Regions from separate parts of the Kitasatospora sp. P5_F3 genome, predicted to be linked through region 3. Evidence: riboswitches for the same ligand, from Rfam matches in the RefSeq annotation. Region 3 holds a riboswitch; each other region holds the start of a gene.
The links. Region 3 has a riboswitch for cobalamin ahead of ACXJMZ_RS08635 (prenyltransferase/squalene oxidase repeat-containing protein). Riboswitches for the same ligand answer to the same signal wherever they lie in the genome.
Positions count from the first base shown of each region.

Region 1: it holds a riboswitch for cobalamin, as region 3 does, so the genes downstream of both, ACXJMZ_RS25760 (ribonucleoside-diphosphate reductase subunit alpha) here and ACXJMZ_RS08635 (prenyltransferase/squalene oxidase repeat-containing protein) in region 3, are expected to answer to the same signal.
Region 2: it holds a riboswitch for cobalamin, as region 3 does, so the genes downstream of both, metE (5-methyltetrahydropteroyltriglutamate--homocysteine S-methyltransferase) here and ACXJMZ_RS08635 (prenyltransferase/squalene oxidase repeat-containing protein) in region 3, are expected to answer to the same signal.

Region 1 covers NZ_JBFUMY010000050.1:62,197-69,640, reverse strand. The annotation lists gene mctP (monocarboxylate uptake permease MctP) at 1-1,464, shown strand, start outside; gene ACXJMZ_RS25780 (histidine phosphatase family protein) at 1,579-2,325, shown strand; gene ACXJMZ_RS25775 (helix-turn-helix domain-containing protein) at 2,322-3,263, opposite strand; gene ACXJMZ_RS25770 (GNAT family N-acetyltransferase) at 3,573-4,067, shown strand; gene ACXJMZ_RS25765 (hypothetical protein) at 4,090-5,001, opposite strand; cobalamin riboswitch at 5,148-5,308, shown strand; gene ACXJMZ_RS25760 (ribonucleoside-diphosphate reductase subunit alpha) at 5,467-7,444, shown strand, end outside.
Region 2 covers NZ_JBFUMY010000064.1:6,524-13,967, reverse strand. The annotation lists partial or broken gene ACXJMZ_RS29125 (magnesium and cobalt transport protein CorA) at 1-815, opposite strand, end outside; gene efeU (iron uptake transporter permease EfeU) at 838-1,686, opposite strand; gene efeB (iron uptake transporter deferrochelatase/peroxidase subunit) at 1,730-3,025, opposite strand; gene efeO (iron uptake system protein EfeO) at 3,042-4,178, opposite strand; cobalamin riboswitch at 4,347-4,560, shown strand; gene metE (5-methyltetrahydropteroyltriglutamate--homocysteine S-methyltransferase) at 4,695-7,022, shown strand; gene ACXJMZ_RS29100 (hypothetical protein) at 7,119-7,444, shown strand, end outside.
Region 3 covers NZ_JBFUMY010000010.1:110,153-117,596, forward strand. The annotation lists gene ACXJMZ_RS08610 (hypothetical protein) at 1-229, opposite strand, end outside; gene ACXJMZ_RS08615 (ECF transporter S component) at 256-1,119, opposite strand; gene ACXJMZ_RS08620 (ABC transporter ATP-binding protein) at 1,116-2,723, opposite strand; gene ACXJMZ_RS08625 (energy-coupling factor transporter transmembrane component T) at 2,720-3,865, opposite strand; gene ACXJMZ_RS08630 (SCO2322 family protein) at 3,867-4,544, opposite strand; gene ACXJMZ_RS08635 (prenyltransferase/squalene oxidase repeat-containing protein) at 4,541-5,872, opposite strand; adenosylcobalamin-variant (AdoCbl-variant) riboswitch at 5,968-6,041, opposite strand; gene ACXJMZ_RS08640 (TetR family transcriptional regulator) at 6,260-6,850, opposite strand; gene ACXJMZ_RS08645 (glycosyltransferase family 4 protein) at 7,192-7,444, shown strand, end outside.

The sequences.
Region 1 (7,444 bases), on a different contig from region 3:
TTCCTGCTCGGCGGCGACCTCTACACGGCGTACACCTTCGTCGCCGTCCCCGCCCTGGTCTACGGGGCGGGCGCGGCGGGCTTCTTCGCGGTGCCGTACACGATCATCGCGTACCCGCTGGTCTTCCTCTTCCTGCCGCGTCTGTGGTCGGTCTCCCGGGTGCACGGCTACGTCACCCCGGCCGACTTCGTCCGCGGGCGGTACGGCTCCAGGCCGCTCGCGCTGGTGGTCGCGCTCACCGGCATCCTGGCCACCATGCCGTACATCGCGCTCCAACTGGTCGGCATCCAGGCCGTGCTGGACGTGCTCGGGGTCGGCGGCAGCGCGGACAGCAACTGGTTCGTCAAGGACCTGCCGCTGTTCCTGGCCTTCGCGGTGCTGGCCGCCTACACCTACTCCTCCGGCCTGCGCGCCCCGGCGCTGATCGCCTTCGTCAAGGACACCCTGGTGTACCTGGTGATCATCGTCGCGGTGATCTACATCCCGATGCGGCTCGGCGGCTACGGCGCGATCTTCGACTCGGCCGCGCAGAAGTTCAGCGCCCCGGGCTCCAAGGGCGCGCTGATCACCGGCCCGAAGGCGCAGTGGGGGTACGCCACGCTGGCGTTCGGCTCGGCGCTGGCGCTCTTCATGTACCCGCACTCGGTGACCGGCGTACTGGCCTCCAGGTCCCGCAACACGGTGCGCCGGAACATGGCCATCATGCCCGCGTACTCGCTGATGCTCGGTCTGCTCGCGCTGCTCGGCTTCATGGCCATCGCGGCCGGTGTCGGGACCGGCGTGAAGGGCTTCAACCCGCAGCTCTCGGTGCCCCAGCTGTTCGAGAACATGTTCCCGGACTGGTTCACCGGGGTGGCCTTCGCCGCGATCGGGATCGGCGCGCTGGTGCCCGCCGCGATCATGTCGATCGCCGCGGCCAACCTGTTCACCCGCAACATCTACAAGGAGTTCCTGAAGCCGGCCGCCACCCCGGCGGACGAGACCAAGGTCGCCAAGCTGGCCTCGCTGCTGGTCAAGGTCGGCGCGCTGGCCTTCGTGCTGCTGATGGACAAGCAGTTCGCGATCAACCTCCAGCTGCTCGGCGGGATCTGGATCCTGCAGACCTTCGTGTCGATCGTCGGCGGCCTGTTCACCCGGTGGTTCCACCGCTGGGCGCTGCTGGCCGGCTGGGCGGTCGGCATGACCTACGGCACCTGGAAGGCGTACGGGGTCTCCTCGGCCGCCACCAAGCACTTCGGCGGCAGTTCGGCCGAGATCCCCGGCATCGGCGAGATCGGCTACATCGGCCTGACCGCCTTCGTGCTCAACGTGCTGGTCACCGTGGTGCTCACGCTGGTCCTGCGGGCCGCCAAGGTGGCCGACAGCGTCGACGAGACCAGCTCGTCCGACTACACGGCCGAGGCCCCGCCCCGGTCGAAGACGGCCGACGCCCCGGAGGCTCCGGAGCCTGTCGCGGCGCACTGATTCACCCGGGCGCACCGGCCCGTACCGCGCGCGCCCTGTGATCGCGCCGTCCTCCCGGTCAACACTGGAAGGACGGCGCGATCATTTCTATGACCGGACCACGGGGAGAAGAACATGGCGGAACCCAGCAGTAACGTCCTGAACGGCCACCGCAGCACCGTCCGCACCCCGGCGCCCCAGCCCTCGGTGCTGATCGCCACCAGACACGGCGAGAGCATCGCCAACGTCGAGTTCCAGCTCGCGACCGAGACCGGCGCGCTGACCGTCCCGATCACCTGCCGGGACGCCGACATCCCGCTCTCGCTGCACGGCCAGGCGCAGGCCCAGGCACTCGGCCGCTGGTGGGCCGCCCTCCCCCCGGCCGACCGGCCGCGCTCGGTCTGGTGCTCGCCCTACGTGCGGACCACCGAGACGGCCCGGATCGCGCTCGCCCAGGCGAGCGGGCTCGGGGCGGTGCCGGTCGGTCTGACCGTCCGCCACGACGACCGGCTGCGGGACCGGGAGTTGGGCGTGCTGGAGATGCTCACCAAGGCCGCGATCGAGAAGGAGCACCCGGGCGAGGCGGCCCGCCGGCGCAAGATGGGCGAGCTCTACTACCGCCCGCCGGGCGGCGAATCGTTTCTGGACGTCGCGCTGCGGGTGCGGAGCCTGCTCCGGGACCTCCGTGAGGAGGAGGACGGCCGGCCGGTGCTGGTGGTCGCGCACGACTGCCCGGTGCTGATGATCCGTTACGTCCTCGACCGGTTGAGCGAATCCCAGCTGCTCGATCTCCCCCCCGTCGCCAACTGCTCCACCAGTCTCTGGCGCAACCGGGCCGGCTCGCTCCGCCCGGATTCGTGGAACCGCACCGACCACCTCTAGCCGAAGGTGCGGCGGTAGGCCTGCGGGGTGGTGCCGAGCCAGCGGGTGAAGTGGTGGCGGAGGGTGGCCGCGTTACCGAAGCCGCAGGAGGCCGCGACCATCTCGACCGGCTCGTTGGTGCCCTCCAGCAGGCGTTGGGCCTGGAGCAGGCGCTGGTTGGTGAGCCAGCGGTGCGGGGTGGTGCCGGTCTCCTGCTGGAACCGGCGGGCGAAGGTGCGCGGCGACATGTGGGCCCGGGCGGCGAGCTGTTCCACCGTCAGCTCCTGGTGCAGGTGCCGGCGGAGCCAGTCGAGCAGGCCGCCGAGCGAGTCCTCGTCGTTCTCCGGCAGCGGCCGGGCGACGAACTGGGCCTGCCCGCCGTCCCGGTGCGGCGCGACCACCATCCGCCGGGCGATCCCACGGGCCACCTCGGCGCCCTGGAGCTTGCGGACCAGGTGCAGGCAGGCGTCGATCCCGGCGGCGGTGCCGGCCGAGGTGATCACCGGGTCCTCGTCCACGTAGAGCACGTCCGGCTCGACCCTGGTGAGCGGGAAGCGGGCGGCCAGCCGGTCGGTGTGCCGCCAGTGGGTGGTGGAGCGGCGGCCGTCCAGCAGCCCGGCGGCGCCGAGCAGGAAGGCGCCGCTGCAGATCGAGAGAACGCGCGCGCCGCGCTCGGCCGCCGCCCGCAGCGCCTCGATCAGCGGCGCCGGGTACTCGTCCCGGATCGTCGTGGCGGCGGCGATCACCAGGTCGGCCTGGGCCAGCCGTTCGGCACCGTGCTCGACGTCGATGCTGTACCCGGCGTGGGTGCGCAGCTTCCCCGGCCGGTCGGAGGCCACCGCGAAGTCGTAGACCGGCAGGCCGTTGTCGCTCCGGTCGAGGCCGAAGACCTCGCAGGCCAGGCCGAGTTCGAAGGGGTGGACCTCTTCCAGCACCACGGTGACGACGTTCTGCAGCATGCTGTCAGGATGCCCGATGGCAGGATATCGATGCAACAGGTCATTTCTGCCACTCGTCCCGCCGCGCGGGCGGCGGGAGAGTGGAGCCATGAACTCCTCCACCCTCGCAAGTGCCCTGGCCCTGCTCGCCGTCCTCGGCTCGTTCGCCCTGCTGGGCGCGCTGGTCGGCCGGGACGTCGAGCGCAACTCCCGGCACGGCCGCGACAACTGGCACCACCCCGGCGGCTATCCCCGCGAACCCGCTCCCGGCGACCGGCTGCTCGGCGCCCTGCCCGCCGCATCGGACTCGCGTTCGGGCAGACTGGCAGCATGGACCTCGTCATCCGCCGCGCCGTCGAAGCCGATCTCGAAGCAGTCGGAGCCGTCACCCACGAAGCCTTCGTCGGTGACGGCCACAGCCCGGCCGACGGCCCTTACGCCGCTCAACTCCTTGACGCCCGCCCTCGGTTCGAGCAGGCGGAACTCCTCGTCGCGGTCGATCCGGCCGACGGACGAGTGCTCGGCTGCGTGACCTTCGCGGTCGGCGGCACCGGCTTCGCCGACATCGCCGAACCGTCCGAGGGTGAGATCCGGATGCTCGCGGTCAGCGGCGCGGCGCGCGGCCGGGGAGCGGGCGAGGCCCTGGTCCGCGCCTCGATCGCCCGCAGCCGGGAGCTCGGGCTGACCGGGATGGCCTTCTCCACCCGCCCGTCGATGACCTCGGCCCACCGGCTCTACGAGCGGCTGGGCTTCCGGCGAACCCCCGAGCGGGACTGGGACGTCCGACCCGGGGTGCGCCTGCTGGTCTACGCGATGGCTTTCTGACGAGCCGTCCGGCCCGCGGGCGTCAGCCGGCCGGGCTCTCCGAGGCCTTCTTGATGACCCGGTCCGTCAGGGTCTTCTTGGTGAAGTCCGCGAAGGACTTGGCCGCGGCCGCCGAGACCGGGTCGTCCTTCACCTCGGGCTTGAGCGAGCCGGCCACCGTGTAGAACACGTACCGGCCGAGCGAGGCGTGCGTCTCCGGGCAGCCGCCCGAGGTGCAGAAGTTGGCGCCCTTCTCGACCAGCCCCTGGATCGCCCCGACATGCTTGGCCAGCACCGCGTCGGCGCTCTCCTTCTTCTCGAACACCGCGATTCCGACCGTCACCACGCTGCCCTCGGAGACGTAGCTGGCGCGCACCAGGCCCCGGCAGGAAGCGCCGACCAGGACCTTGCCCAGCCCGCCCGTCGTCGTGCCGCAGGCGGCGTCGCTGTCCGTGACCAGTCGGGTCCAGGTCCGGCCGTCGATCGTCCTGGTCTGGGCCGGGAAGAGGGCTGCGGCATCGGTCGGCCCCTTGTCGGTGGCCGTACTCGCCAACAGGTCGGCGGCCTTCGGCGATGGGGTGGGCTTCGCGGGAGAGGCCGCCGGCGAGGAGACGGCTGTGGTCGGGCCGGGCTTGGGCTCCTCCCCGCGCTTGCCCGCGATCACCACACCGGTGGCGGTCAGGGCGCCGACCACCAGGACGGCGACGACGACGCCACCGATCAGGCGCCGACGGCGCTTGCGGGACTCCTGCTCGTGACGGTCCGCCAGATCGGCCCAGTCGGGCTCAACCGGCCCGCCGAACTGCTGCTGTTGCTGCCACGGGGCCTGCTGCGGCAGATACATGCCACCCGGCTGCCCCGGCCCCGGCTGCGGGTACGGAGGCTGCGGGACCGGCTGGCCCGGTATCGGCTGTTCGGGCTGCTGACCGGTCGGCGTACCCGTTCCCTCGCTCATGAGGCGAGATAGTAATCCAAAGCGCCGACGCAGGGCCGATCGGTGACTGTTTTGTGCCCGGGCAGTGTGCGCCGACCGTCCGCCGACCGATCCGACGGCGTCGTCCCCGAACCCGACGAGGAGTCAGCCCGACACACTGCGCGCACAAGATGTGGGGTCACGTCGGCAGGGTGCCACTACATGTATGCTCGCTCTCGCTGTCGAAGCAGGGGAACCCGGTGTGATTCCGGGACTGCCCCGCAGCGGTGAGCGCGCGGCCCAAGGGGCGCCCGTGAGTCCGAGGACCTGCCGACGGTGTGCGACACGGCTTCCCCGCAGACGCCATTCAGCACAGCAGTGACATCCGGGCCTCGCGGGCGGGCCGGGGGGGTATTCGCGCGCGCCGTCAGGTGTTCCGCGCCGCTCCCCTGTGCCCTGACGGTCCGGTAGCCCCTCGCCGACCGCCGCCGCCAGGAGAGAAGCGCCTTGACCATCGCTGCCTCAGTTGCCCTGCCCTCCCAGGGTTCTGCCGACTCCGCTCACACCGACCCTGGTGCTGCGCTGCTTCGGCTGCTCACCGACCGCAGCATCGACCTGCCCCAGGTGGACCCCGGCCACGTCGCGGCCGCTGCGCTGCGCGGCCGGAACGCCAACTCGGACTTCGCCGAGCTGCGCGGACTGGCCGTGGAAGCTGCCGCCTCGATGATCGCCGAGGACCCGCAGTACTCGAAGCTCGCCGCCCGCCTGCTCGCCCTGGAGATCCAGGACGAGGCGATCGGCCAGGGCGCCGTCTCCTTCTCCGCCTCGATCGTGGTCGGCCACACCGAGGGCCTGATCGGCGACGTCACCGCCGCGTTCGTGGCCAAGCACTCCGACGCTTTCGACGCCCTGATCGACCAGCAGGGCGACGACCGCTTCGAGTACTTCGGCCTGCGCACCGTGCAGTCCCGGTACCTGCTGCGCCACCCGATCACCCGCAAGGTGATCGAGACCCCGCAGCACTTCCTGCTCCGGGTCGCGGCCGGTCTCGCGGTCGGTGACACCGAGCAGTCGGTGGCCGAGGTGGCCGAGCTCTACACCCTGATGAGCCGCCTGGAGTACCTGACCTCCTCGCCGACGCTCTTCAACTCCGGCACCAAGCACCCGCAGATGTCCTCCTGCTACCTGCTGGACTCGCCGCTGGACAACCTGGACTCGATCTACAGCCGCTACGCGCAGATCGCCCGGCTCTCCAAGCACGCCGGCGGCATCGGCCTCTCCTACAGCCGGATCCGTTCGCGCGGCAGCCTGATCCGCGGCACCAACGGCAAGTCCAACGGCATCGTCCCGTTCCTGCGCACCCTGGACTCCTCGGTCGCCGCGGTGAACCAGGGCGGCCGCCGCAAGGGCGCCGCCTGCGTGTACCTGGAGACCTGGCACGCCGACATCGAGGAGTTCCTGGAGCTCCGCGACAACACCGGCGAGGAGGCGCGGCGTACGCACAACCTGAACCTCGCGCACTGGATCCCGGACGAGTTCATGCGCCGGGTGAACGCCAACGCCGACTGGTCGCTGTTCTCCCCCGCCGACGTGCCCGAGCTGGTCGACCTCTGGGGCGCCGACTTCGACGCCGCCTACCTGAAGGCCGAAGCCGAGGGCAAGGCCGTCCGCACCATCCCGGCGCAGACCCTGTACGCCCGGATGATGCGCACCCTGGCCACCACCGGCAACGGCTGGATGACCTTCAAGGACGCCGCCAACCGGGCCGCCAACCAGACCGCCGTGCCCGGCCGCACCGTGCACTCCTCGAACCTCTGCACCGAGATCCTGGAGGTCACCGACGACTCCGAGACCGCGGTCTGCAACCTCGGCTCGGTCAACCTCGGTGCGCACGTCGCGATCGGCGCCACCGCCGCCGACCTGCTCAACTCCATGGACTGGGACCGGCTGGACGCCACCGTGCGCACCGCCGTGACCTTCCTGGACCGGGTCATCGACATCAACTTCTACCCGACCCCCGAGGCCGGCACCTCCAACTCCCGCTGGCGCCCGGTCGGCCTCGGCGTGATGGGCCTTCAGGACGTCTTCTTCCAGCTCCGGCTGGACTTCGACTCGGCCGAGGCCAAGCAGCTCTCCACGCTGATCGCCGAGCGGATCATGCTGGTCGCCTACGAGCGCTCCAGCGAGCTGGCCGTCCAGCTCGGCCGGCACGAGGCGTACGCGGAGACCCGCGCCGCCCGCGGCCAGCTGCACATCGACCACTTCGAGACCGCGCCGCAGTGGGCCGACCGATGGGACGCGCTGCGCGCCACCATCGCCGAGACCGGCCTGCGCAACTCGCTGCTGCTGGCGATCGCGCCGACCGCGACCATCGCCTCGATCGCCGGCGTGTACGAGTGCATCGAGCCGCAGGTGTCCAACCTGTTCAAGCGCGAGACCCTCTCCGGCGAGTTCCTCCAGGTCAACCCGTACCTGATCCGCGACC
Region 2 (7,444 bases), on a different contig from region 3:
ACGGTGAGGATGTTCTGCAGCATCTGCCGGAAGCCGTCGACGCGTTCGGCTGCGGTGGTGGCGTGGTCGGCCACGTCGCGCAGGTAGCGCTGGAGCTCCTCGTCGGTGCCGTACTTGCCGAAGCCGGCCTCCAGGCTGGCCATGATCTCCAGCAGCGGACGGGTCGAGCGCTGGAACTCGATCACCTCGCGGGAGAGCTCGTAGATCCGTCGGGAGACCTTGGGGTCGCCGCTGAATACCTCGGTCTCGATCTCGTCGATGTCGTGCTGAAGCCCGGCGATCACCGGGGCGTAGCCGTCCACCACCGCGTCCAGCACGGCGTAAAGCACCGCCTCGGGGCCGAGCGCCAGCAGCTCCGGATCGTCCTCCAGCCGGCGGCGGACCACCGAGAGGTCCGGGGACTGCGAGTGGCGCACCGTCAGGACGAACTGCGGGCCGACGAAGAGGTGGATCTCGCCGAAGTCGACCTGCTCGCTCTCGTCCAGGTAGCGGGCCGCCCGGAGCACCACGAACAGGGTCGCGCCGTAGCGCTCCAGCTTGGGCCGCTGGTGGGCGACGATGGCGTCCTCGACCGCGAGCTCGTGCAGGTCGAACCGTTCGGCGGCCTCCAGCATCTGCTCCTCGGCCGGCCGGTAGAGGCCGATCCAGGCCATCGTGCCGGGCTCGCCGGGCACCTGCTGGTAGACCTCGGCCAGGCTGTCGCCACCGGCGGTCCGGTGGCCGTCCCGGTACACGGCTGCGTCCACCACCGAGCGCTCCAGGTGCCCCCCGTCGTCGCTCAGGTGCTCGGCGCGGGGGTCCACGCGGGCCCAAGGACACGCGGCGGGTGGCGGGGCGTCAGCTCGCGTCGGCCTTCACGGGACTCGCGGGGCTCGCAGGCGCGGCCGCCTTGCCCGGCTTGCGCAGGAACAGGTACAGCGTGGGCACCACGTACAGCCCCCAGGCCCAGACCTGAAGCTTCGTCGGGTCTGGCTGGAAGTTGAAGACACCCTTGAGCAGGGTGCCGTACCAGCTGTCCCGGGGGATGGTCGTGCTGATGTCGAAGGCGTGGTTCGCCAGGCCCGGCAGGATGTCGGCCTCCTGCAGGTCGTGCAGGCCGTAGGCCAGCACCCCGGCCGCCACCACGACCAGCATCGCCCCGGTCCAGGTGAAGAACTTGGCCAGGTTGATCTTCAGCGCGCCCCGGTAGAACAGCCAGCCGAGGAAGATCGCGGTGAGCAGCCCCAGGCAGGCGCCGACCAGTGGCCGGACGCCGTCGCTGGTGGCCTCCACCGCTGCCCAGATGAACAGCGCGGTCTCCAGGCCCTCCCGGCCGACGGCCAGGAAGGCGGTGAACACCAGTGCACCGGTGCCCATCGCGACCGCCGCGTCCAGCTTGCCGTGCAGCTCCGTCTTGAGGTGACGGGCCGTCCGGCGCATCCAGAACACCATCCAGGTGACCAGCCCGACCGCGATGATCGACAGCGTGCCGCCGAGCGTCTCGGCCGCCTGGAAGGTGAGCTGGCTGGAGCCGTAGGTGAGCAGGGCGCCGAACGCCATGCTCAGGCCGACGGCCACCCCGATGCCGGTCCAGACCGGGGCGAGCGCCTTCCGGCGGTCGGTCTTGACCAGGTAGGCGATCAGGATGCAGACCACCAGGCTGGCTTCGAGACCCTCGCGCAGGCCGATCAGGTAGTTGCCGAACACGGGGGTGTCCTCCGGTGCTTGTGGGGGTGAGGAGTGGGGCAGGTCAGCCGAAGAGCGACTGACCCCACCACTCACCGGGCTTGCGGACCCCCGGCGGGCAGGCGAAGTGCGCCGAACCGACATGCTGGATGTACTCGTTGAGGGCGTCCGTGGCAGCCAGCTTGCGCTGCACCGGGACGAAGGCCTTGCGGGTGTCGCGCTGGTACGCCAGGAAGAACAGCCCGGCCTCCAGTCGGCCGAGACCGTCCGAGCCGTCGGTGAACGAGAAGCCCCGGCGGAGCAGCTTGGCTCCGCTGTTGCTGTCCGGGTGCGCCAGCCGGACGTGCGAGTCCTTCGGCATCGCCTCCAGGTCGGGGGCGTCGTGCTCCTTCTGCTTGCCGAACGGGGCACCCTCGCGCTTGGTCCGGCCGAAGATGTCCTCCTGCTCGGAGAGCGGGGTGCGGTCCCAGGTCTCGATGTGCATCCGGATCCGCCGGGACACCAGGTACGAGCCGCCGGTCATCCACTCCGGGCCGTCGCCGGGCGCGGCCCAGACGTGCTCGGCCAGGGTCGGGGTGTCCTTGCCCGAGACGTTGTGAGTGCCGTCCTTGAAACCCATCAGGTTGCGCGGGGTCTGTGCCTCGGGCGTGGTGGAGGAGGTCTTGCCGAAGCCGAGCTGGGACCAGCGCACGGTGACCACGCCCATCCCGATCCGGGCCAGGTTGCGGATCGCGTGCACCGCCACCTGCGGGTCGTCGGCGCAGGCCTGCACACAGATGTCGCCGCCGCTGCGGGCCGGGTCCAGGTTGTCGTGCGGGAACGGCGGCAGGTCGATCAGGCCCTCGGGCCGCTTGGCCTTGAGGCCGAACCGGTCCTTGCCGTCCTTCTCGAACAGCGTCGGGCCGAAACCGATGGTCAGGGTCAGCCGGGAGGCGGGCAGGCCCAGCGCCTCGCCGGTGTCGTCCGGCGGAGCCTCGGCCAGGCCGGTCGCCCCGGCGCCGACCTCGCGGCCGCCGGTCATCACCGCGGCCGCCTTGGTCCACTCCTTGAGCACCCGGATCAGGGCGTCCCGGCTGGTGGTGGAGACGTCGAAGGCCGCGAAGTGCAGCCGGTCCTGGACCGGGGTGGCGATGCCGGCCTGGTGCTCGCCGTAGAACTCGATGTCGGGGACCGCCTTGAGGGCGGCCTCGGCCTGCTCGTCCGAGCCCTGGGTGGCCGCGGCCACCGTGCCGACCGCGGCGGCGCCCAGCGCCACCCCGGCCCCGGCCCAGCCGATGACGGCGCGTCGGCTGACCGAGCCCTTGGGCTGCTGGTCCTGCTGGCCCTGCTCCACGGCGGGTTCCTGCGTCTGCTCGCTCATGACTCTCCCTCAGGCCTTACTTGACCACGACGGCGGCGGCGAGCTTGGACAGCGGCTCGGCGAGCGCGTTGACGGCGTCCGAGAAGGCCTTCCGCTCCGGCTCGGCGACCTTGTCGTACGAGGTGTAGCTGTCGCCCTGCTTGTACTTGGCGAGCATCGCCTGCAGCGCGGCGAACTCCTGGTCCAGGGTCTTGGCCAGCTCCGGGTCCTTCTCGGCGGCGACCGGCTTGATCAGCTCGTACGCCTTCAGCGCGCCCTCGACGTTGCCCGCGAAGTCGGACAGGTCGGTGTGGCTGTAGCGGTCCTCCTCGCCGGTGACCTTGCCGGTGGCGACCTCGTCCAGCAGCTCCTTGGCACCGTTGGCCATGCTGGTGGCGGTGATGTCGGCGGTGCCGACCACCTTCTGCCACTCCTTCAGGTCGCTGACCAGCTGGTCGGCAAGCTTCTTGTCGGCATCGGTGATCGCGCCGGCCTCCCAGAGCGACTTCTCCAGCTTGTGCCAGCCGGTCCACTCCTGGCCGGGCTCCAGGCCGTCCTCGCGGACGTCGGTCTTCGGGTCGATGTCACCGAAGCTCTCGGCCACCGGCTCGGTCCGCTCCCAGCCGACCCGGGACGGGGCGAAGGCCGCCTTGGCGCCCTCCAGGTCCCCGGCCTTGATCGCGTCGGCGAACTTCTGCACCAGCGGGATGGTGGCGTCGGCCTGCTCCTGCACGTACTTGCGGTAGTCGGCGACCGCCTTGTCCAGGCGCGGGTCACCCTTGGCCGGGGCGCCGGCACCGGTCACGGTGATCTTCTGCCGGATGCCGTCGCCGGTCATGCCCGGCTTGCAGGCGACCTCGTACTCGCCGGCCTTGATCTCGGAGGTGATGGCGGCCTTGGTGCCGGGCCCGATGTTCTCCCGCTCGGCCACGATCTTGTCGCCCGCGGCGTAGACGTAGACCTCGGTGACCTTGGAACCCTTGTTCTGCACCGCGAAGTTGACCGCACCGGCCGGGAAGCTGGTCTTCGACAGCTCGCAGGAGCTGTCCGAGGCGTTCACCTGGATCGCACCGTCCGAGGAGACGTCCTTCTTCTGCTCGGTGCAGGCGGTCAGCGCGGCTCCGGCCACTGCGAGAGAGAGCAGCGCGGCGAGGTGCGGGCGACGGACGGGCATCAGGACTCCACGGACGGGGACGGCTTGAGGGACGGGCGGAGGCTACTTAGGACACCCTCACCCAGGAGTAAGCTAAGCCATGCCTAAGCACTTGCCCACACCGGGGGTGGTCACAGATCGGCAAAGACCCCCGGGCGGCTTTTCTGACGGACTGTCGGACGGAGGGTCTAGGGTGGTCCGTGCAGCTGGTTCGCCCTGTCCGCCAGGCAGGGTGTCGCAAGAGGGAATCCGGTGTGAGTCCGGAACTGCCCCGCAGCGGTGAGTGGGAACGAAAGCCGTCAACTAGCACTGGACGCAAGCGCGTTCGGGAAGCGACGGCCGGTAGGAGCCGGTACCCGGCGAGCCCGCGAGTCCGAAGACCTGCCACTGCCCACGCGCCCGCGACCGGCGGAGCGTGGCCTCACACCGGGACCTCGTGGGCGGGTCGGCGGCGGCACGGGCAGCTCCTTGACGGATCGCCCGGTCCTTCGTGTACCCGCGCCTCCTGGCCCGCGCGAACTCGCGAAGGAGAGTTCCGTGACCGGCATCACCCCCACCACCGTCGCCACCCTGCACGGCTACCCCCGGCAGGGCCCCGACCGTGAGTTGAAGAAGGCCGTCGAGCGCCACTGGTCCGGCCGCAGCAGCGCCGCCGAGCTGCTCGCCACCGCCGCCGAACTGCGCCGGAAGACCTTCACCGCCCTCGCCGGGGCCAGCCTCGGCGAACTGCCCAGCAATCACTTCTCGCTGTATGACCACGTGCTGGACGCGGCCTGGATGCTCGGCGCGATCCCGCCCCGGCACGCGGCGCTCGCCCCGGCCGACAGCACCGACGCCGACGCTGACGCCGAGCAGCGGCTCGCGGTCTACTTCGCGATGGCCCGGGGCACCGCCGAGGCGGCGCCGCTGGAGATGACCAAGTGGTTCGACACCAACTACCACTACCTGGTGCCCGAGCTCGGCCCCGACAGTGTGTTCCGGGCCGACCCGGCCAAGCCGCTGGCCGAGTTCGCCGAGGCCAGGGCGGCCGGGCTGACCACCCGTCCGGTACTGCTCGGGCCGGTCACCTTCCTGCTGCTGGCCAAGCCCGCCGAGGGCGTGGCCGCCGACTTCCAGCCGCTCACCCTGCTGGACCGGCTGCTGCCGGTGTACGCCGAACTGCTCGCCACCCTGCGGGCGGCCGGCGCCGACTGGGTCCAGCTGGACGAGCCCGCGCTGGTCCAGGACCGCACCCCGGCCGAGCTGAACGCCGCCGCCCGCGCCTACCGCGACCTGGGCGCCCTGACCGACCGTCCGAAGCTGCTGGTGGCGTCCTACTTCGACGCCCTCGGCGAGGCGCTGCCGGTGCTCGCCAAGGCCCCGGTGGAGGGCCTGGCGCTGGACTTCACCGGCCCCGCCGCCGCCAACCTGCCCGCGCTGGCCGCACTCGGCGGCCTGCCGGGCAAGCGGCTGATCGCGGGCGTGATCGACGGCCGCAACGTCTGGGCCGCCGACCTGGAGCAGGCCTTGGCCACCCTGGTCCCGCTGCTCGGACTGGCCGGGCGGGTCGACGTGGCACCGTCCTGCTCGCTGCTGCACGTGCCGCTGGACGCGGGCCTGGAGCGGGAGTTGGACCCACAGGTGCAGCGCTGGCTGGCCTTCGCCCGGCAGAAGGTGACCGAGACGGTCACGCTGGCCCGGGCCCTCACCGAGGGCCGGGACGCGGTCGCCCCGCAGCTGGCCGCCAACCGGGCCGCCCGCGCCTCCCGGAGCGCCTCCGCGCTCACCCACGACCCTGCGGTCCGGGCCCGCTGCGCCACCGTCACCCCCGGGGACGCCCGGCGGGCCGCCCCGTACCCCGAGCGTGCCGCCGCCCAGCAGGCCAGGCTCGGCCTGCCCCCACTGCCGACCACCACGATCGGCTCCTTCCCGCAGACCGACGCGCTCCGGGCCGCCCGCGCCGAGCTGCGCTCGGGCCGGCTCGACCGGGCCGCGTACGAGGAGCGGATCGCCGCCGAGGTGGGCGAGGTGATCGCCTTCCAGGAGCTGGCCGGTCTGGACGTGCTGGTGCACGGCGAGCCCGAACGCAACGACATGGTGCAGTACTTCGCCGAGCAGCTGACCGGCTTCCTGACCACCCGGCACGGCTGGGTGCAGTCCTACGGCAGCCGGTACGTCCGGCCGCCGGTGATCGCGGGCGACGTGGCCAGGCCCGCCCCGATGACGGTCGAGTGGTTCCGTACCGCGCAGGCCCTGACGGAGCGTCCGGTCAAGGGCATGCTGACCGGCCCGGTCACCATGCTGGCCTGGTCGTTCGTCCGGGACGACCAGCCGCTCGCGGACACCGCCCGGCAGGTCGCGCTGGCCCTGCGGGACGAGGTGGCCGACCTGGAGGCGGCCGGCGCGGCGGTGATCCAGGTGGATGAGCCCGCGCTGCGCGAGACGCTGCCGCTGCGCCGGGCCGCCCATGCCGGCTACCTGGCCTGGGCCACCGAGGCGTTCCGGCTCAGCACCTCCGGGGTACTGCCCTCGACCCAGGTGCACACCCACATGTGCTACGCCGAGTTCGGCGACATCCTGACCGCGATCGAGGAACTGGACGCCAACGTGATCTCGCTGGAGGCGGCCCGCTCCCGGATGGCCGTCACCGGCGAACTCGGCGACTACCCGAGGGAGGTCGGCCCCGGCGTGTACGACATCCACTCCCCCCGGGTGCCGACCGCCGACGCGATGGCCGAGCTGCTGCGGACCGCCCTCAAGTCGGTGCCCGCCGAACGCCTCTGGGTCAACCCCGACTGCGGCCTGAAGACCCGCAGCTGGGCCGAGGTCAGGCCCGCGCTGGCCGCCCTGGTGGCGGCGGCCGTGGACGTCCGGCGCTCGCTGTGACCGCCGCCGCCGAGCAGTGACGAAGCGGGGTGGCCGGACCTGACGGACCGGTCACCCCCTCTGCCGGGCGGGCGTCGGGTCTGTCATCCTTCCTCAGTGCATACCGGCCAGCCCCTGTTCCGCGCGTTCCGCGCCGTCGCCTTCGCGGCGGTGTGTGCGGCCGCGTCGCTCGGGGTGCACCGGTTGGCCGGCGGGGCTCCGGTCCAGCCCGGGATGCTCGGGCTCGCGGTCGGCCTGACGGCCGGCGGCGGCTACCTGCTGGCCGGGCAGCGCCGGGGCCTCGGGGCGCTGCTGGGGGCGTGCTTCGCCACCCAGTACGGGCTGCACCACCTGTTCGGGCTGGGTGCGGTGCCGGAGCGTCAGCCGATGCACCATCACGGCATGGCGCACGGCATGGCTCATGAGATGGCGCACGAGATGCC
Region 3 (7,444 bases):
GCAGCAGGCCGAAGCCGGACAGAGCCATGAGGAAGGTGCCGACCTTGCGGCTCTGGCCGAAGAACAGAAAGCGGCCGGCGTCGTGGCCCTTGAGGACCAGGTCTTCCACGGCGACGCGGTTTCGGGCAGACAGGCGGGTGGCGATGCCCCGGAAATCCGTGACCATGACCAGGCCGAGGCCGAAGGCCCCCGCGAGGATCAGGGTGAGCAGAATGGTGATGGTCAGCACGGAGGCGAGGATTCCAGCCCGACGCTTCACTGTCCAGGGGCGGATCCCTGCTTGAAGGTGACCGGGGCGTCGAAGGCCGCGCGGCGGACCGAGCGGCGCAGGGCGCGCAGGATCGGGCCGCCGACGGTGAGGCAGAGGACGGCGGTGAGGACGGCCCGGGGGAGGTCCCAGCCGAGGGAGGTGGCCAGGCAGTAGGCCAGGAAGTGGCCCAGGTTGGTGGTCAGGTCGGCGCCCGGGTCGAAGGACAGGGCCGGGGGGAGGCCGACGCCGAGGTAGGGCCAGAACTGAAGGTTCATCACGGTGCCGTACGCGACCGAGGCGAGGGCGCCGTAGCCTGCCAGCAGCAGGAGTTCGGGCCGGCCGCGCAGTCGGGCCGGTCCTGGCAGCAGGCCGGCGCCGAGGCAGACCCATCCCATGCTGAGCATCTGGAACGGCAGCCAGGGCCCGATCCCGCCGGTCAGCAGGGCGGAGGCGAACATGGTGACCGAGCCGAGTACGAAGCCGAAGCCCGGGCCGAGCACCCGCCCGGCGAGCACCATCAGGAAGAACATCGGCTCCAGTCCGGCGGTCCCCGCGCCGAGCGGGCGCAGTGCCGCCCCGGCGGCAGCCAGTACGCCGAGCAGCGCCACCGACTTGGCGTCCAGGCCGGCGCTGCCGTCCGAACGCCCCTCGGAGATCTGGGCGATGACCACGCCGAGCAGCAGCGGCATCAGCAGCGCGAACAGCCACGGTGCGTCGGTGGAGTGTCCGGCCAGCGCCGAGGACGGGTCGGCGAGCAGCGGCCAGCCGAAGGCGACCGCGCCGATCGCGGTGATCAGCACGAGCAGGAGGACGGAGCGTCCGCCGAGCGGCACCGGACGGGTGAGCGGCTTCAGGGTGGGTGGCTTCACGCGGAGTCCCGGAGAGCGAAAGCAACCTGGGAGACCGTCAGCCAGGGCAGCGGGGCGAGCACCTTGGCGACCTGCGGGGCGAACACCGGGGAGGAGACCACCACCTCGGCGCTCGGGCCGTCCGCGACGATCTCGCCCTCGGCCAGGATGACGGTGCGGTGGGCGAGTTCGGCGGCCAGCTCGACGTCGTGGGTGGCCAGCAGGACGGCGTGGCCGTCGGCGGCCAGTTCGCGCAGCACGGTGACCAGCCGGGCCTTGGCGGCGTAGTCCAGGCCCCGGGTCGGTTCGTCCAGCAGGATCAGGTCGGGGCGGGTGGTGAGCACCACGGCCAGGGCCAAGGTGAGGCGTTGGCCCTCGGACAGGTCGCGCGGGTGCAGCGTGTCGTCGATGCCGGGCAGCAGCCGGGCCACCAGTGCGCGGCAACTGCCGGGCGGAGCACCGGAGTCGTGGTCCGCGCCGGCGCACTCGGCGGTCACCGTCTCGGCGTACAGCAGGTCGCGCGGCTCCTGCGGGACCAGGCCGACCCGGCGGATCAGCTCCTTGGGCCTGGACCGGTGCGGGGTCAGCCCGGCGGTGCTGATGGTGCCCGAGTCCGGCTTGTACAGGCCGGCCAGGGCGCCGAGCAGGGTGGACTTGCCCGCGCCGTTGCGGCCCATCAGGGCGGTGATCTCGCCGGGGCGCAGGGCGAGTTCGACCCCGCGCAGCACCGGGTTCGGGCCGCGCCTGAGGGTCAGCCGGGAGACCAGCGCGACCGGTTCGGTGGTGACCGGGGGCACCACGGGCGGGGTCCGGCCCTCGAGTGCGGCCCGCAGCGGGGCGGCCCGGCGGCGGGCGTCCCGGACCGACAGTGGCAGCGGTGACCAGCCGGCCGCCCGGCCGAGGCCGACCACCGGCGGGTAGACCGGGGAGATGGCCATCAGCTCGGCCGGGTCGCCGAACCCGGCCGGTCCGTCCGGGGTGAGCAGCAGCACCCGGTCGGCGTACTGGACCACCCGCTCCAGCCGGTGCTCGGTCATCAGCACGGTGGTGCCGAGATCGTGCACCAGCCGTTGCAGCACCGCGAGCACCTCCTCGGCGGCGCCGGGGTCGAGCGCGGAGGTGGGCTCGTCCAGCACCAGCACCTTGGGGTGGCTGGTCAGTACCGAGCCGATGGCGACCCGCTGTTGCTGGCCGCCGGAGAGGGTGGAGAGCGCCCGGTCGCGCAGCTCGGCTAGGCCGAGCAGGTCCAGGGTGTCCTCGACCCGACGGCGCATCACCTCCGGGGCGATGCCCAACGACTCCATGCCGTAGGCGAGTTCGTCCTCCACGTTGTCGGTGACGAAGTGTGCCACCGGGTCCTGGCCCACCATGCCGACCAGGTCGGCGAGTTCGCGCGGGCGGTGCTCGCGGGTGTCCCGGCCGTCGACGGTGACCCGGCCGTGCAGGACGCCGCCGGTGAAGTGCGGCACCAGGCCGTTGACCGTGCCCAGCAGGGTGGACTTGCCGACGCCCGACGGGCCGACCACCAGGCAGAGTTCGCCCTCGGGGACGGTCAGGTCGAGGCCGCCGAGCACGGGCGCGGCGGCGTCGTGGTACTGGACCGAGACCTGTTCGAAGTGGATCACTTGGGGGCTCCGGGGCGGGGCGGGGCAGGGGCGACGAAGGCGGGCAGCAGGCCGAGCAGTACGGCGAGCGCGGGCAGCAGCGGGAGTTCGGGCACGGTGGGCGGCACGGCCGGCGGGTTGAAGGCGCCGGGGTCGCGGCCGGAGAGCCAGATCAGCAGGCCCGCGACGGCCAGGCCCGAGCCGGCCACCAGCCACTCCCGCCAGGCCCAGGGGTCGGGCCGGTAGCGGGTCCTGACGGAGCGTCGGCTGCCGAGCAGCAGCCCGGCGCCGAGCGCGGCCAGGCCGGCCAGCAGGACCGGCAGCGCCCAGCGCACGGTGCCCTCGGTGAGCAGGCCGTAGCAGGCCACGCAGACCGCGAGCAGGCCGGTCAGGGTGAGCGCGCCGATCGAACGGGCGACCCGGCGCGGGAGGTCGGCGGTGCGGCCGAAGCCCCGGCTGTCCATGGTGGCCGCCAGGCTGACGGAGCGTTCGAGGGCCGACTCCAGCACCGGCAGGCCGACGCTGAGCAGTGAGCGCAGGCCCGTGTCGGAGCGGCCGCGCAGCCGGCGGGCGGACCTGATCCGCTGGACGTCCGCGACCAGGTTGGGGGTGAAGGTGAGCGCCACCACGGCGGCCACCCCGGCCTCGTACAGCGCACCGGGCAGGGCGCGCAGCAGGCGGGCCGGGTTGGCCAGTGCGTTGGCGGCGCCGACGCAGATCAGCAGGGTGGCCAGCCGCAGGCTCTGGTAGAGCGAGTAGAGCAGCCCCTCCAGGGTGACGGCGCCGCCGATCCGCACCCCCTGCGCCCAGTCCGGTAGCGGGAGTTGGGGCAGCGTGAAGAGCACGTGGGTGCCGCCGACCCCGGAGCCGAGGAAGACCGTGAAGAGCAGCCGGATGCCGAGCACCGCCAGTGCCAGCTTGACGAAGGCGGTGTAGGAGCGGGCCCAGGGCTCGGTGCTGCGCCGGGCCGCGACCACGTAGCCGGAGACCGCGACGATCAGCAGGAGCAGCAGCGGGTTGGTGGTGCGGGAGGCCGCCGCGCCGAGCCCGATCGCCCACAGCCACCACGCGCCGGGGTGCAGATGGCGCGGGCCGATCGCGGAGCGGGTCGAGCGGACGGGGCGGGGCTGCCGGGTGCGGCTGGGCGTGGGCACGGATGACACCTCAGGAGTCGCGGCGGCGCCGGGCCTGCCAGACCGCGCCGGCGGCCAGGGCGGCGACCAGTGCGCCGCCCGCCAGCAGGCCGACCGACGGGCCCGAACTCTCGCTCTTGCCGGTGGAGTTGTCCGCAGCTCCGACGGTGTCGCCGCAGCCGGAGCGGGGGTAGCCGACGATCGCGCAGAGGATGCCGTTGGCGTCGTAGCGCAGCGGCGGGGCGACGGCGGCCAGCACCTCGGCCGAGCTGGCGGCGGTGGGGACCGCCGCGCACACCGTCCGGGCGGCGGGCGGGGTCTCGCCGGCCGGGGCGTCGGCGGTGGTGCCGAAGTCCAGCACCACGGCGATCCGCTTCTTCCCGGCCTGCGCCGGGGTGGTGGCGCAGACCGTGCCGAAGTCACCGGCGGCGGTGGGCCGGGCGGCGTCCTTGCCACCGTCGGGGCTGACCGCGAACCGCCAGCCGTCCACCGCGCCGTCCGGCGGGACGTACACCGCGGGGCCCTGCTGCTGGTACGCCCAGGCGCTGCCCGACCACTTCCAGAACGACCAGTAGCGGTAGCCGGTGGCGTGCGCGGGTGCGGCGAGCAGGAACGGCAGCAGCAGTGCCAGCAGCAGTGCCAGCAGCAGTGCCAGGACGGCGGCGACGGCCGGGGCCGCCACCGCCGTCCGGGAGTGAGGGGAGGTCACTTCTGCTTGTCACCTTCGGACTTGGTGTCCGCCTTGTCGCCCGCAGCCTTGCTGGGGGCACCGACGGTGTGGGTGCCGCGCTTGCGCTGGAGGCTGAGCAGCAGGCCGCCGCCGATGCCGACCAGCAGGCCGATACCGACCAGCCAGACCGGGGAGAAGCCGTTGTCGTCGTCGGCCTCGGTGCCCGCCGGGCCGGAGGCGGAGGTGGTGGCGGCCGGGAGGGACTTGGGCGCCGGGCCCGAGTCGATCAGCAGCTGGACCACATTGGTACCGCCGAAGTCGTACGGGTCGCGCTCGGCGGCCTGGGCGGTCAGCAGCAGCAGTGCGGCGGCCGAGGCGTCGGTGCCCGAGGCGCCCTTGGCGGCCCACGGGTAGCCGTTGCCGGCCAGCCAGTCGGCGGCCGGGGCGGCCTGCTGCGGGTGCCCGGACTGGACCAGGCCGAGCACCGTCCAGGCGGTCGCGGTGAAGTCGGGAGTGGCGGTGGCACCGGGCATGGTCTGCATCAGGTGCTGCCCGTTGGCGCCCAACTGGGCGACCAGGTAGGCCCCGGCCGCCTCGGCGGAGTCCGCGTGCGGCACGGTGGCCGGGGCGGCGGCGCAGTCCAGGGGCTTGGGCGCGGCGTCCACCCGGTTGGTGTTGACGACCGGCAGCTTGCCGCCGGCCGCGGCCAGCAGGGCCTGCGCGGAGGCCAGGTCGTTGGCCTTGAGCGCGCCGTCCGGGGCCGGCTGGTAGGCGAAGGCGCCGCGCTGCTCGGCGGGGGCGGCGCAGGCGAGCTGGAACAGCGCCAGGCCGTCGTAGCCGTTCTTGCCGCTCTTGGCGACGGCGGCCGGGTCGAGACCGGCGGCGATCAGCGCGTTGACGGCCAGTCCGGTGGAGTTGGCGTCACCCGGGTTGCCGGGGTTGAAGGCCCAGCTGCCGTCCGCGTTCTGAACGGTCTTCAGCCAGTCGGTGCCCCGGGTCACCGCGTCCTGGTGCCCGCCGAGCAGCTTGAGCGACTGGATCGCCATCGCGGTGGCGTTGCTGTCCTCGGTCTTGGCGTCGCAGGCCACGGCGGTGTCGGCCCGGAACGAGGCCCAGCCGCCGTCAGCGCACTGCTGACCGGTCAGCCAGCCCACGGCAGCGTCGGACGGGACGACCTTGACGGCGCCGAGCGCGGTGAGGGCCAGCGACTGCCGCCAGACGCCGTCGTACGTCGGGTCGCCCTTGCCGTAGAGCGCGGCCGGGGCGGCGGCGGGGGAGGGGGTGTCCGCGAGGGCGGGGGCGGCGGCGCCGATCAGCAGAGCGGCGGCGGCCAGCGCGGCGGCGCCCGTGCGGGCGGTGGTGAGCATGAGGGTCGACGTGCCTTTCGGTGAGCGGAGCAGCGGCCCGAGGCGGGCCGCCCGTAGACCTCGACGGAGCCGGGAAACCCGGCACTGCCGCTCGCTCCCCGGCGGGCATCCCGACTGTGACGGTTGCGTGGTCAGCGCCGGAGTCGCACCGGCTTCCCCCGCACGAGGAGCGGATGAAGTTGTTGATCCTGCGTCCAAGACTCTAACCGGCCGACCGGAGTGCCCCGAGCGGACAGGGTACGGACACAGCGGGCACCCCGAGGCTGGAACTGGTACCAGTTCTGTGCCCGCGAAAGGAGGAGGGCCGCCGGCCGAGGTCCTGACGCGGCGGCACCTGAGTGTTCTGGAAGCACCTGGCGGAGAAGGACGAGATCGACGGACGGAGCGTCAGAGGACGAGCAGCCGGGCCGCGGTGTGCAGGTCGCCGCGGACCTCGGCGAGCGAGGCGCGGCCGGAGAGCCAGGCGAGCAGGGTGGCGTGCCAGGTGTGGCCGATCACCCGCAGGGCGGCCTGCTGGGTCGGCGACGGGGTGGGGCCGAGCTGGGCGGCGTCCAGCACGATGGCCGAGGTGACGGCCGACACGGCGTCCACCTCGGCGCCGACCGAGCGGTCCGCGAAGGAGAGCGCGCGGACCATCGCCTCGGCGAGCCGGGGTTCGCGCTGGAGCGCGTGGAAGGCCTGGGTCAGGGTCTCGGCCACCCGTCCGGCCGGGTCGTCGCCGGCGGGCGGGTGGCGGCGGACCTGCTCGTGCAGCTGCTGGAGCTGCTCCTGCATCACCGCGACCAGCAGGTGCACCTTGGACGGGAAGTAGCGGTAGAGGGTGCCGAGCGCGACCTCGGCGCTCTCCGCCACCTCGCGCATCTGGACCGCCTCGTAGCCGCCCCGGGCCGCCAGCGMGGTGGCGGCCCGCAGGATCCGACGGCGGCGTTCGGCCTGCCGGGGGGTGAGGCCGGTACCGAGGGCGGCGGTGGTGGTCAAGGAGGCTCCCAGAGCGCGCGCGTGGGTGACCGGATCAAGGATCGAGGTGATTCAACCATGGGGTGGGAAGTGAGGATATGTCAGCGGCCGGGTGGTCCGAGAGTTATGTCACAGTGAACGCCGGGTGGGCGGGGTGCGCGGACGGGTCAGAATGGATGCCTCCGGTACTGACGTACCCGTCAGTAGCAATCCCCGGGGGCGAACTGCCGCCCTCGGGTGCGGGCCGGTATCGTCAAGGTCTCTCATTGTTCGATCAGCCCAATGACGAGCTCCACCATCATGAAACGTGATCTACTTTCCCGCCGCCGCGCAGGCCGGGGAGTAGGGGACAGGAGCCCCGGATGACCGCGCTGCCGCCGCGACCGCTGCGGATCGCCCTGCTGTCCTACCGGGGCGACCCGTACTGCGGCGGCCAGGGCGTCTACGTCCGGCACCTGTCCCGTGAGCTGGCCGGGCTCGGGCACCACGTGGACGTGATCGGGGCCCAGCCCTTCCCGGTGCTCGACCCGGTCGAGGGGCCCGGCAGTGTCCGGCTGGTGGAGCTGCCCAGCCTGGACCTGTACCGCGCCGACGACCCGTTCCGCACCCCGGCGC